3 regions of the Streptomyces sp. NPDC087310 genome follow, and region 2 is predicted to be linked to each of the others. Evidence: riboswitches for the same ligand, from Rfam matches in the RefSeq annotation. Region 2 holds a riboswitch; each other region holds the start of a gene.

Region 1 (3,268 bases), on a different contig from region 2:
ATCGCCATGGTCCGGGTCGCCAAGCACGACGATCTGGCGGATGTGATCCCCGGCCGGATCAGCAAGATCGAGGGCGTCGAGGGCACGGACACCCACGTCGCGTTCCGTACGTACTCCCAGCACGACCTGGAGGCGGCCTTCGCGATCGGACTCGACGCGTAGGACCGCCTCCGGCGGGTACGTCAGCGCTACGCGGCGGCGCCGTCCCGGTCCGGGACGCAACGGCCGTCCTCCGTACGGTAGTTCCACCGCGCGCCGTCGCTCACCAGCTCCCGCACCGCCCGCACGAAGCGCTCCACGTGCTCGTCCGGCGTCCCCGCGCCGAAGCTGACCCGGATCGCGTTGAGCGAGCGCTCGCCCGGCTCCGCCTCCGGGGCGCCGCACTCCCCCGGGTCCTGCGGGTCGCTGCCCAGCAGGGTCCTGACCAGCGGGTGGGCGCAGAACAGACCGTCCCGTACGCCGATGCCGTACTCCGCGGAGAGCGCGGCGGCGAAGTGCGAGCTGTTCCACCCCTCGACCACGAACGACAGCACGCCGACCCGCGCCGCGTCGTCGCCGAAGAGCGAGAGCACCTTGACCTCGGGCACCTCCGCCAGACCGGCGCGCACCTCGGCGACCAGCCGCTGCTCCCGCGCGGCCAGCGCGTCGAAGCCGGCCTCGGTGAGCGCCTTGCAGGCGGCGGCGATCGCGTAGACGCCGATGACGTTGGGCGAGCCCGCCTCGTGCCGGGCGGCCGTGGTGTGCCAGTCGACGTCCACACCGCCGTCGGCACGGCGCGCCACCTTGCGGCTGGCGCCGCCGCCCGCGAGGTACGGCTCGGCGGACTGGAGCCAGTCGGCGCGGCCCGCGAGCACTCCGGAGCCGAACGGCGCGTACAGCTTGTGGCCGGAGAAGGCGATCCAGTCGACGTCGAGATCCGCGATGTCCACCGCGTGATGCGGTACGAGCTGCGCGGCGTCGAGGACGATCCGGGCGCCGTGGGCGTGTGCGGCGGCGGCCAGCTCCCGTACCGGCCACAGCTCACCGGTCACGTTGGACGCACCCGTCACACAGACCAGCGCCGGGCCCTGCGGGTCGCGCGAGGCGAGCGCGCGCTCCAGGGTGGCGACGGCCTCGTCCGTGGTGCGCGGGGCGTTGAGGTAGGTGACCCGGGCGTCGCGCCAGGGCAGCAGGGACGCGTGGTGCTCGGTCTCGAAGACGAAGACCTGGCAGTCGGCGGGCAGCGCGGCGGCCAGCAGGTTGAGCGAGTCGGTGGTCGAGCGGGTGAAGACGACCTGGTCGCCGGCGCGGCAGCCGAGGAACTCCGCGACCGTGCGGCGGCTGTTCTCGAAGAGGTCCGTGGAGAGCTGCGAGAGGTAGCCGGCGCCGCGGTGGACACTGCCGTAGTACGGGGCGTACGCGGCGACGTCGTCCCACACCCGCTGGAGGGCCGGGGCGCTGGCCGCGTAGTCGAGGGCCGCGTACGTCACCTCGCCGCCGGTGACGAGGGGGACGGTCACATCGGCGCCGAGCACGGGGAGCGGGGCCGCACAGGCGGGGTCGTCGGCGGTGGGGGCGACGAAGGCGGTGGCGGTGGGGGCGGCGGCGTTCGGGCGTGCGGACATGGCGTTGTCTCCCGGCGAGGAAAGTCGGAACGGCTTCAGGACCCGCACGGCTCCACGACTCCACGACGGAGCGGCGCCGGATGATGCGGGGATGCCTCGACGCACGGAACGGACCGCGCGGAGGTGGTTGAAGAAGGGGCGAGGATCCGACGGATCCTGAAGCCCTAACGCATTCGCTTGCTCACGAGACTGCTCCCTTGAGGACCAGGACCCCAAAGGTGGCAAGGGGTCCGCGCTTGCCGCAGACCTCGCTGCCTACGGCCTGGTCTTCACCCGGGGCACCCCGCCACGGACGGAGGGTTGCCGGACAGCGAGCCGGGGCCTTAATCGCTGTCACTCATGACCTTGGCCGAAAGTATGGCACAGGGGCGCGGACCGCCCAAGTCGCCGTCCGCGATACGGGACGGGCCCGTCCAACAGGAGGGGGCCGGGCGCGTGTTCCGCGTCCCGGCCCCTCCCTCCGTCAAGCGGTCAGGCGTTGCTGGCCGCCACCCAGCGGGCCAGCGCGTCCCGCGCCGCGCCCGAGTCGATCGCCTCCGCGGCCCGCGCGATCCCCGCCACGAGCTGGGTCTCCAGCGGGTCCCCGGTCGGGTCGAGCGCCACCAGCGCCGCCGCCGCGTTGAGCAGCACGGCCTCCCGTACGGGTCCGCCCTCGCCGGCCAGCAGCCGGCGGGCGACATCGGCGTTGTACGAGGCGTCCGCGCCGCGCAGCGCCTCCACGGGGACCAGTTCCAGCCCGACGTCCCGCGGGTCGAAGGGCTGCTCGGTGACCTCGCCGTCCCGTACGGTCCACACCCGCGAGGTCGCGGTGGTGGTCAGCTCGTCGAGCCCGTCGTCGCCGCGGAAGACCAGCGCCGAGTTGCCGCGGGCGGCGAGCACCCCGGCGACGATGGGCGCCATCCGCGCGTCCGCCACGCCCACGGCCTGGGATCTGACCCTGGCCGGGTTGGTGAGCGGGCCGAGGATGTTGAAGGTGGTCTGCGCGCCCAGCTCCTTGCGCGCCTTGGCCGCGTACCGCAGCGCCGGGTGGAACTTGACCGCGAAGCAGAACGTGATGCCCGCCTCCTCCGCGACCTCCACGACCCGCCCCGGCGTCAGCTCCAGATTGACGCCGAGCTTCTCCAGTACGTCGGAGGCACCGCTCGCGGAGGACGAGGCGCGGTTGCCGTGCTTGACGACCTTGGCGCCGGTGCCCGCCACGACGATCGCGGACATCGTGGAGATGTTGACGGTCTTGGCGAGATCGCCGCCGGTGCCGACGATGTCGACCGTACGGCCGGGCACCTCGATGGTGTTGGCGTGCGCGTACATCGCGCGGACCAGCCCCGAGACCTCCTCGACGGTCTCGCCCTTCGCCCGCAGCGCGACCGCGAAGCCGGCGATCTGCGCGTCGGTGGCCTCGCCGCTCATGATGCGGTCCATGGCCCACGCCGTGTCGTCGGTGGACAGGTTCTCGCCGCGCAGCAGGGGGTTCAGTACGCCGGGCCAGGTGCGGGCCGCCACGGTGTCGCCTCCGACGGGGGTAACAGCGCTCATGCTCGCTCCTGGGTGTCTGGGACGGCTGCGTGGGCTTCGTACGGCGTGACGGCGTACGGCCCGGCCGCAAGCCTATCGGCGTACGCCGCGCCCGGCGGAGGGGTGCCCGTACTCCGGACGCGGCGGAC
Region 2 (3,268 bases):
GAGTCCTGGATCAGCAGATGCTGCGCGCGCAGCGCGTGGAACGAGGGGCGCACCTGCCCGAACTCGCCCAGCGGTGCCTGGAAGTCGTAGCTGACCGACGGCAGGTCGTTGGGGTAACCGGTGGCGTGCGACTCCTGGTTGGGCAGCGCGAGATCCAGCCGTTGCGAACAGCCGTGGTAGAGGTAGTACCCCTGCCAGACCGAGCCGCTGCCGAGCTTGGCCAGCGCCAGCGCGGAGACGTCCGCGGTCCGCACCAGGGGCCGCCGGTGGTACGCGACGGCCATGCCCGAGCCGAGCTCACAGGTGAGGTACGGGTAGCGCCGGTCGTCCGGCACCCCGCGGCTCGCCCGCGTCGCGGAGCGCAGATCGGCGCCGATGGCGGGGTCGTCCCTGACCGGGGTGAAGAAGTAGTGCCGGCGCATCTCCCGCGCCCAGCCGTCGTGCGCCTCCGCCCAGAACGCCTCCGGGTAGCCGCCGTACACCGGCAGCAGGAGATCGCGCGGGAGGTCGGCGGCGTCCCACCCCGTGGCGGTCCACAAGGGCGCGGCGATGCCCGCGGCCTCCGCGACGCGGCGCAGCGTCGCCAGATGCGCGGGCGCGTCGTACAGCTCGTTCTCGATCTGTACGGCGACGACGGGACCGCCCTCGTCGTAGGAGAGGCCGCGCAGCTCCCGGCCGATCCGGGCGAAGTACCGCTCGACGAGCGCCAGATAGGCCGGATCGTCCGTGCGCGGGACGCAGCTGGCGCCGTCGAGCCAGTCCGGGAAGCCGCCGCCCCGGCACTCACCGTGCGACCAGGGGCCGACACGGACGGCGACGGACAGCCCGAGGCCGCCGCAGAGCAGGACGAAGCGGCGCAGATCGCGGCCGCCGTCGAAACGGAAGGTCCCGCGGCTCTCCTCGTGCTGGTTCCAGAAGAGGTAGGTGGCCACGGTGTCCACCCCGCCGGCCCGGATCTTCAGCAGCTCCTCGCGCCACTCGGCGGCCGGATAGCGGCTGAAGTGGAATTCCGCCATCACCGGAAGCCAGGGGACCCCGCCCCGCAGGATCCTGCGGCTGTCGGGGACCAGCGGGACGCGTACGCCGTCCGGGCTGCCCATCGACAGGTGACCCGACGGTCCGGGCGGGGGAGTGTGCAGGTCATGGGCGTGCAGCGACAACACGACGGACGGCTCCTGCGTCGGCGGACGGCGGGGAAGATCGCCTCATCGTCGGCACGGTCCAGGACCGTGTCAAGAAGCACTCCTCGCCCAGGCGCGCCACGGGGGAGCGGCACATCTGGCCGGTATCAGTCTTTCCCGATCCGCCGTCCTGTGATCCAGGTGTGATGTTCATGTGATCCACCTCGTCTTCAGATCGCCGCCACGGGGTGTTACGTTTCTCGATGTCACGAGTCCCAGCGACAAGCCCCGGCTTGCTGGGCGGCAACCCTCCTTCTGCGGTGGGGTGCCCCGGGTGATGACACGGCTCCACGCGCACACCGATGTGCCGGGAGCAAGCGCGGACCTGTCAGCCAGGTCCAGTACCTGGGACGGGAGCACGAGATGACAGCGGACGCGGTGCCTCACAGAGCGTCGTCCTGGTGCCCCGTCCAGCGGCCCCCGCTCGTCGAGCGGCCGGCGAACCATCACCCACGGGCCGGCGCGCCGTACGACGCCACCCCGCACCGAGGAGCCCTTCCCTCATGAGACCTGCCCTGTCACGCCCTCGCGGGCGACGCTCCCTGCTCGCCCTCGCCTCGGCCGTCACCGTCCTCGCCGCCGTCGCCGGCTGCGGTGTCGACACCGGCGGCTCCGGCGATGGCGGGTCCGGTACCAAGGGGGAGCAGATCACCGTCACCGCGTTCGCCGGCCCCTGGGGTGAGCTCTTCAAGAAGTCCTTCGTCGCACCGTTCGAGAAGGACACCGGCATCAAGGTGAACCTCGTGTACGGGGCCGACTCGGCCTGGCTCACCAAGCTCCGCGCCGCGGGCGGCAAGGACGCGCCGTTCGACGTCGTCGCCCTCACCCCCGGCTCCCTGCACCAGGCGGTCGGCGGCGGTCTCCTCCAGCCGCTCAAGACCGGCGACCTGAAGAACTGGAAGCAGCTCGACCCGGTGCTCACCCAGCAGTCCACGGTCGACGGCTCCTCCTACGGCGTACCGCTGACCACCGGCTCCAACGGTCTGCTCTACCGCACCGACAAGATCAAGCAGGCGCCGCGGGACTGGACCGACATCTTCGACAAGAAGTACTGCGGCCATGTCGCGCTGCCCCCGCTGACCTACAACGCGGGCCTGGAGTTCTTCTCCGCGCTGGTCTCCCAGGACGGCGGCAAGCTCTCCGACCCCGCCGACGTCGACAAGGCGTTCAAGAAGCTCGCCGCGCTCAAGGGCTGCGTCTCGGCGTACCCGGCGGACGCGGGCAGCGTCTCCACCGTCCTGCAGAACGGCGACGCCTGGATCGTGCCCTTCTGGGACGGCCGCGCCTTCGCCATGGCCAAGGAGGGGCAGCCGATCGGCTTCAGCTACCCGGCGTCCGGCGCCGTCGGCGCGCTGACCTCGTACTACGTGCCCAAGGGCAGCGCGCACACCAAGGCCGCCTACACGTTCCTGAACTACCTCAGCGCCGCCCAGCACCAGAAGCCCTTCGCCGAGGGCACCTTCTACGGCGCGGGCAACGACACCATCGACTACAGCCCCGACTTCAAGGACAAGGTCAAGTACGGCGAGGCCGTCTACAAGACCTTCACCTGGGTCGACTACAAGACGGCGACCCCCAAGCTGAACGAATGGCAGCAGCGGTGGAATCAGATCTTCAAGTGACCGGGCAGCGGCACGACACCGGCGGCGGGACCGCCGCGCACATCGACATCGAGGGTCTGGCCGCCGGGTACGAGGGGCAGCGCATCCTCGACGTCGACCGGCTCTCGATCCGGCGCGGCGAGTTCCTCTCCGTCCTCGGCCCCAGCGGCTGCGGCAAGACGACCCTCCTCAACAGCCTGGCGGGGTTCGTCCGCCCCACCGCGGGCCGGATCACCCTGGACGGCACCGACCTCACCGACGTCCCCACGCACCGCCGGGGGCTCGGACTGGTCTTCCAGAACTACGCCCTCTTCCCGCACATGACCGTCGCCGGGAACGTCGCGTACGGACTCAAGGTGCGCCGCACCGAGCGCGCCGAGCGGGACGAACGCGTCGCCGAGGCGCTGCGCCTCGTCGGCCTGGAGGCGTACGCGGACCGCAGGCCGAAGCAGCTCTCCGGCGGCCAGCAGCAGCGGGTCGCCGTGG
Region 3 (3,268 bases), on a different contig from region 2:
CGCGGTTGGACGCCACGAGGACGCGGGCGGGCGCGGGGGTGCCGGACTGCTCGGTAACCATGTCGCGAAACCTAGCCCGTCACGGAAACGCTCAAACGTACGGTGCGTGTGACGTCCCCGCCGGGTCGGCCGCGCCGCCCGCTCGATCGCGCGGCCCGCTCGGTCGGCGCCGTCCCGCTCAGTCGCGCCGCCCGCGCGCCGCAGCCAGCGCGACCACCCCGGCGCCGGTCAGCGCGAACGCCATGCCGCCCAGCAGCCACAGCCGCTCGGCCGTGGACCCGGCCTGCGCCAGCACCCGCGTGAACTCCGAAGCTCCCGACAACGCAAGATTCATGCCCATGAGGGAGGAATGTAGGCAAGTAGTGCGATGATCCGACGTTACGCCGCGCGTCCGGCCGTGTACTCCGCGATCTCCCGCACCGGCGGACGCTCCTCCGTGTCCACCGCGTGCGTCCGCGGCGTGAAACCGTCCTCGCCCCGCTCGAACTGCGTGAGCCGCGGCCGTACCAGATGGCCCCGCTGGAGCCGGAGCTGCGCCGTACGGTAGATCGCCGCGGCCATCCGCCCCAGCGCCCGGTCGTCCTGGTGACGGTGGAGCCGTACACCCACGTCCACCTGGGCCAGCGCGTCCAGCCCCACCGTGTGCAGCGCGTCCACCAGCAGGCCCAGCTCCACGCCGTACCCCACCGGGAACGGCAGCCGCTCCAGCAGCGAGCGGCGCGCCGCGTACTCCCCGCCCAGCGGCTGGACGAAACCGGCCAGCCGCGGCCAGTGCAGATTGAGCAGCGGGCGTGCCACCAGCTCCGTCACCCGCCCGCCCTGGACGGCCCCGCCCTCCGTGCCGCCGCCCGTACCGCCGCCAGTGCCGCCGCCCAGCGGGCGGTCGTACATCGCCTTCACGAACTGCACCTGCGGCTCGGTGAGCAGCGGGCCCACGATCCCGGAGACGAAGTCCGGCGAGAACTCCCGCAGGTCGGCGTCGACGAAGCACACGATGTCGCCGCTCGTCACCAGCAGCGACCGCCACAGCACCTCGCCCTTGCCGGGCAGTGCGGGCAGCCGCGGCAGGATCGCGTCCCGGTGCACCACCCGCGCGCCCGCCGCCGCGGCGACCTCGGCCGTACGGTCGGTGGAGCCGGAGTCGATCACCACCAGCTCGTCCACGAGCCGGACCCGCTCCATCAGCTCACGCCGGATGACGGCGACGATCGCGCCGACGGTCTCCTCCTCGTCGAGCGCCGGCAGGACCACACTGACCGTGCTGCCGCGTGCCGCTTTCGCCGCCAGGAGCCGGTCGAGCGTACGGTCCCCCGCCGACCAGGAACGCCTGGTCAGCCAGTGCTCCACCTCTTCCAGCACGTTCGGTACTCCCTGCGCGATCCTTGATGAGGTGCGATATGTGCCACGACATGTGCCCCGACGTGATCCATCTCGCGGTGCGGACGACTATCTCAACCCTCCACCCCTTCGGTTACAGTCTTGAACAACACGAATGACCACCGCATGCCGGGGTCATCACGTGAACAAACGCACCGGACCCAGGCTCCGGCGCCATAGCGCTCATCCAGAGGGACTGAGGGAACGGCCCGTTGAAGTCCCGGCAACCCTCCCGCCGACCGCGAGGTCACGGTGGGGAAGGTGCCAATTCCGTCTTGCGGCGAAGTACGTCGCGAGGAAGATGAGGAGAAAGGGCCTCGCCATCATGGCTGTGCAGACCGTCCCGACCGGTACGAACGAGACCGGTGCCAACGAGACCGTCGACCTCGGACCCGCCGCCGCACTCTCGTGCCGCGAATGCGGAGAGCGCTTCGACCTCGGCCCCATCTTCGCCTGCGTGAGCTGTTTCGGGCCGCTCGAAGTCGCGTACGACCTGCCGAGCGGCACCCCCGAAGAGCTGAAGAAGCGCATCGCCGAGGGCCCGGACAACATCTGGCGGTACGCGCCGCTGCTGCCCGTCCCCGCCGACGTCGCCTCGAAGCCCAACATCAACCCCGGTTTCACGAAGCTGGTCAAGGCCGACAACCTCGCCCGTGAGCTGGGCGTCACCGGCTCGCTCCACATCAAGGACGACTCCGGCAACCCGACGCACTCCTTCAAGGACCGTGTCGTCGCCATCGCCGTCGAGGCCGCCCGCGCCTTCGGCTTCACCACCCTCTCCTGCTCCTCCACCGGCAACCTCGCCGGCGCCGTCGGCGCCGCGGCGGCCCGCGCCGGCTTCCGCTCCTGCGTGTTCATCCCGCACGACCTGGAGCAGGGCAAGGTCGTCATGGCCGCGGTGTACGGCGGGGACCTGGTCGGCATCGAGGGCAACTACGACGACGTCAACCGCTTCTGCTCCGAGCTCATCGGCGACCCGCTGGGCGAGGGCTGGGGCTTCGTCAACGTCAACCTGCGGCCGTACTACGGAGAGGGCTCCAAGACCCTCGCGTACGAGATCTGCGAACAGCTCGGCTGGCGGCTGCCGGATCAGATCGTCATCCCGATCGCCTCGGGGTCGCAGCTCACGAAGATCGACAAGGGGCTCCAGGAGCTGATCAAGCTCGGCCTCGTCGAGGACCGGCCGTACAAGATCTTCGGCGCCCAGGCCGAGGGCTGCTCGCCGGTCTCCACCGCCTTCAAGGCCGGGCACGACGTCGTACGGCCGCAGAAGCCGGACACCATCGCCAAGTCCCTGGCGATCGGCAACCCGGCCGACGGCCCGTACGTCCTGGACATCGCCCGGCGCACCGGCGGCGCGGTGGAGGACGTCAACGACGAGCAGATCGTCGACGCGATCAAGCTGCTGGCGCGCACCGAGGGCATCTTCGCGGAGACCGCGGGCGGCGTGACCGTCGGCGTGACGAAGAAGCTCATCGAGGCGGGCGTGCTCGACCCGGCCCTCACCACCGTCGTCCTCAACACCGGTGACGGGCTCAAGACGCTGGACGCCGTGGCCCCGACGACCGGCCCGACGGCGACGATCCGCCCGAGCCTCGACGCGTTCCGCGACGCGGGCCTCGCCGCGAGCTGACCACGTCGTGAGCTGACACGTCGTGAGCTGACCACCGACACCGAGAAAGGCTTCCCACCATGAGCGTCAAGGTCCGTATCCCCACCATCCTGCGCACCTACACCGGTGGCCAGGCCGAGGTTCCCGCGGAGGGCGCCACCCTCTCCGAGGTCATCCAGTCGCTGGAGACGAACCACCCGGGCATCGCCGGGCGCGTCCTGGACGACCAGGGCAAGCTGCGCCGCTTCGTCAACGTGTACGTGAACGACGACGACGTCC

What was found. Region 2 has a riboswitch for S-adenosylmethionine ahead of ACIO3P_RS26405 (ABC transporter substrate-binding protein). Riboswitches for the same ligand answer to the same signal wherever they lie in the genome.
Region 1: another riboswitch for S-adenosylmethionine. It lies ahead of ACIO3P_RS02055 (aminotransferase class V-fold PLP-dependent enzyme); the one in region 2 lies ahead of ACIO3P_RS26405 (ABC transporter substrate-binding protein).
Region 3: another riboswitch for S-adenosylmethionine. It lies ahead of thrC (threonine synthase); the one in region 2 lies ahead of ACIO3P_RS26405 (ABC transporter substrate-binding protein).

The regions. Positions count from the first base shown of each region.
Region 1 is NZ_JBIUYF010000001.1:557,740-561,007, forward strand. It holds gene ACIO3P_RS02050 (Lrp/AsnC ligand binding domain-containing protein) at 1-162, shown strand, start outside; gene ACIO3P_RS02055 (aminotransferase class V-fold PLP-dependent enzyme) at 189-1,604, opposite strand; SAM riboswitch class IV at 1,832-1,949, opposite strand; gene trpD (anthranilate phosphoribosyltransferase) at 2,076-3,140, opposite strand.
Region 2 is NZ_JBIUYF010000007.1:115,613-118,880, forward strand. It holds gene ACIO3P_RS26400 (beta-galactosidase) at 1-1,163, opposite strand, end outside; SAM riboswitch class IV at 1,386-1,507, shown strand; gene ACIO3P_RS26405 (ABC transporter substrate-binding protein) at 1,685-2,803, shown strand; gene ACIO3P_RS26410 (ABC transporter ATP-binding protein) at 2,770-3,268, shown strand, end outside.
Region 3 is NZ_JBIUYF010000005.1:602,029-605,296, reverse strand. It holds gene ACIO3P_RS21930 (trehalose-6-phosphate synthase) at 1-61, opposite strand, end outside; gene ACIO3P_RS21925 (hypothetical protein) at 179-340, opposite strand; gene ACIO3P_RS21920 (glucosyl-3-phosphoglycerate synthase) at 379-1,359, opposite strand; SAM riboswitch class I at 1,558-1,685, shown strand; gene thrC (threonine synthase) at 1,703-3,010, shown strand; gene ACIO3P_RS21910 (ubiquitin-like small modifier protein 1) at 3,070-3,268, shown strand, end outside.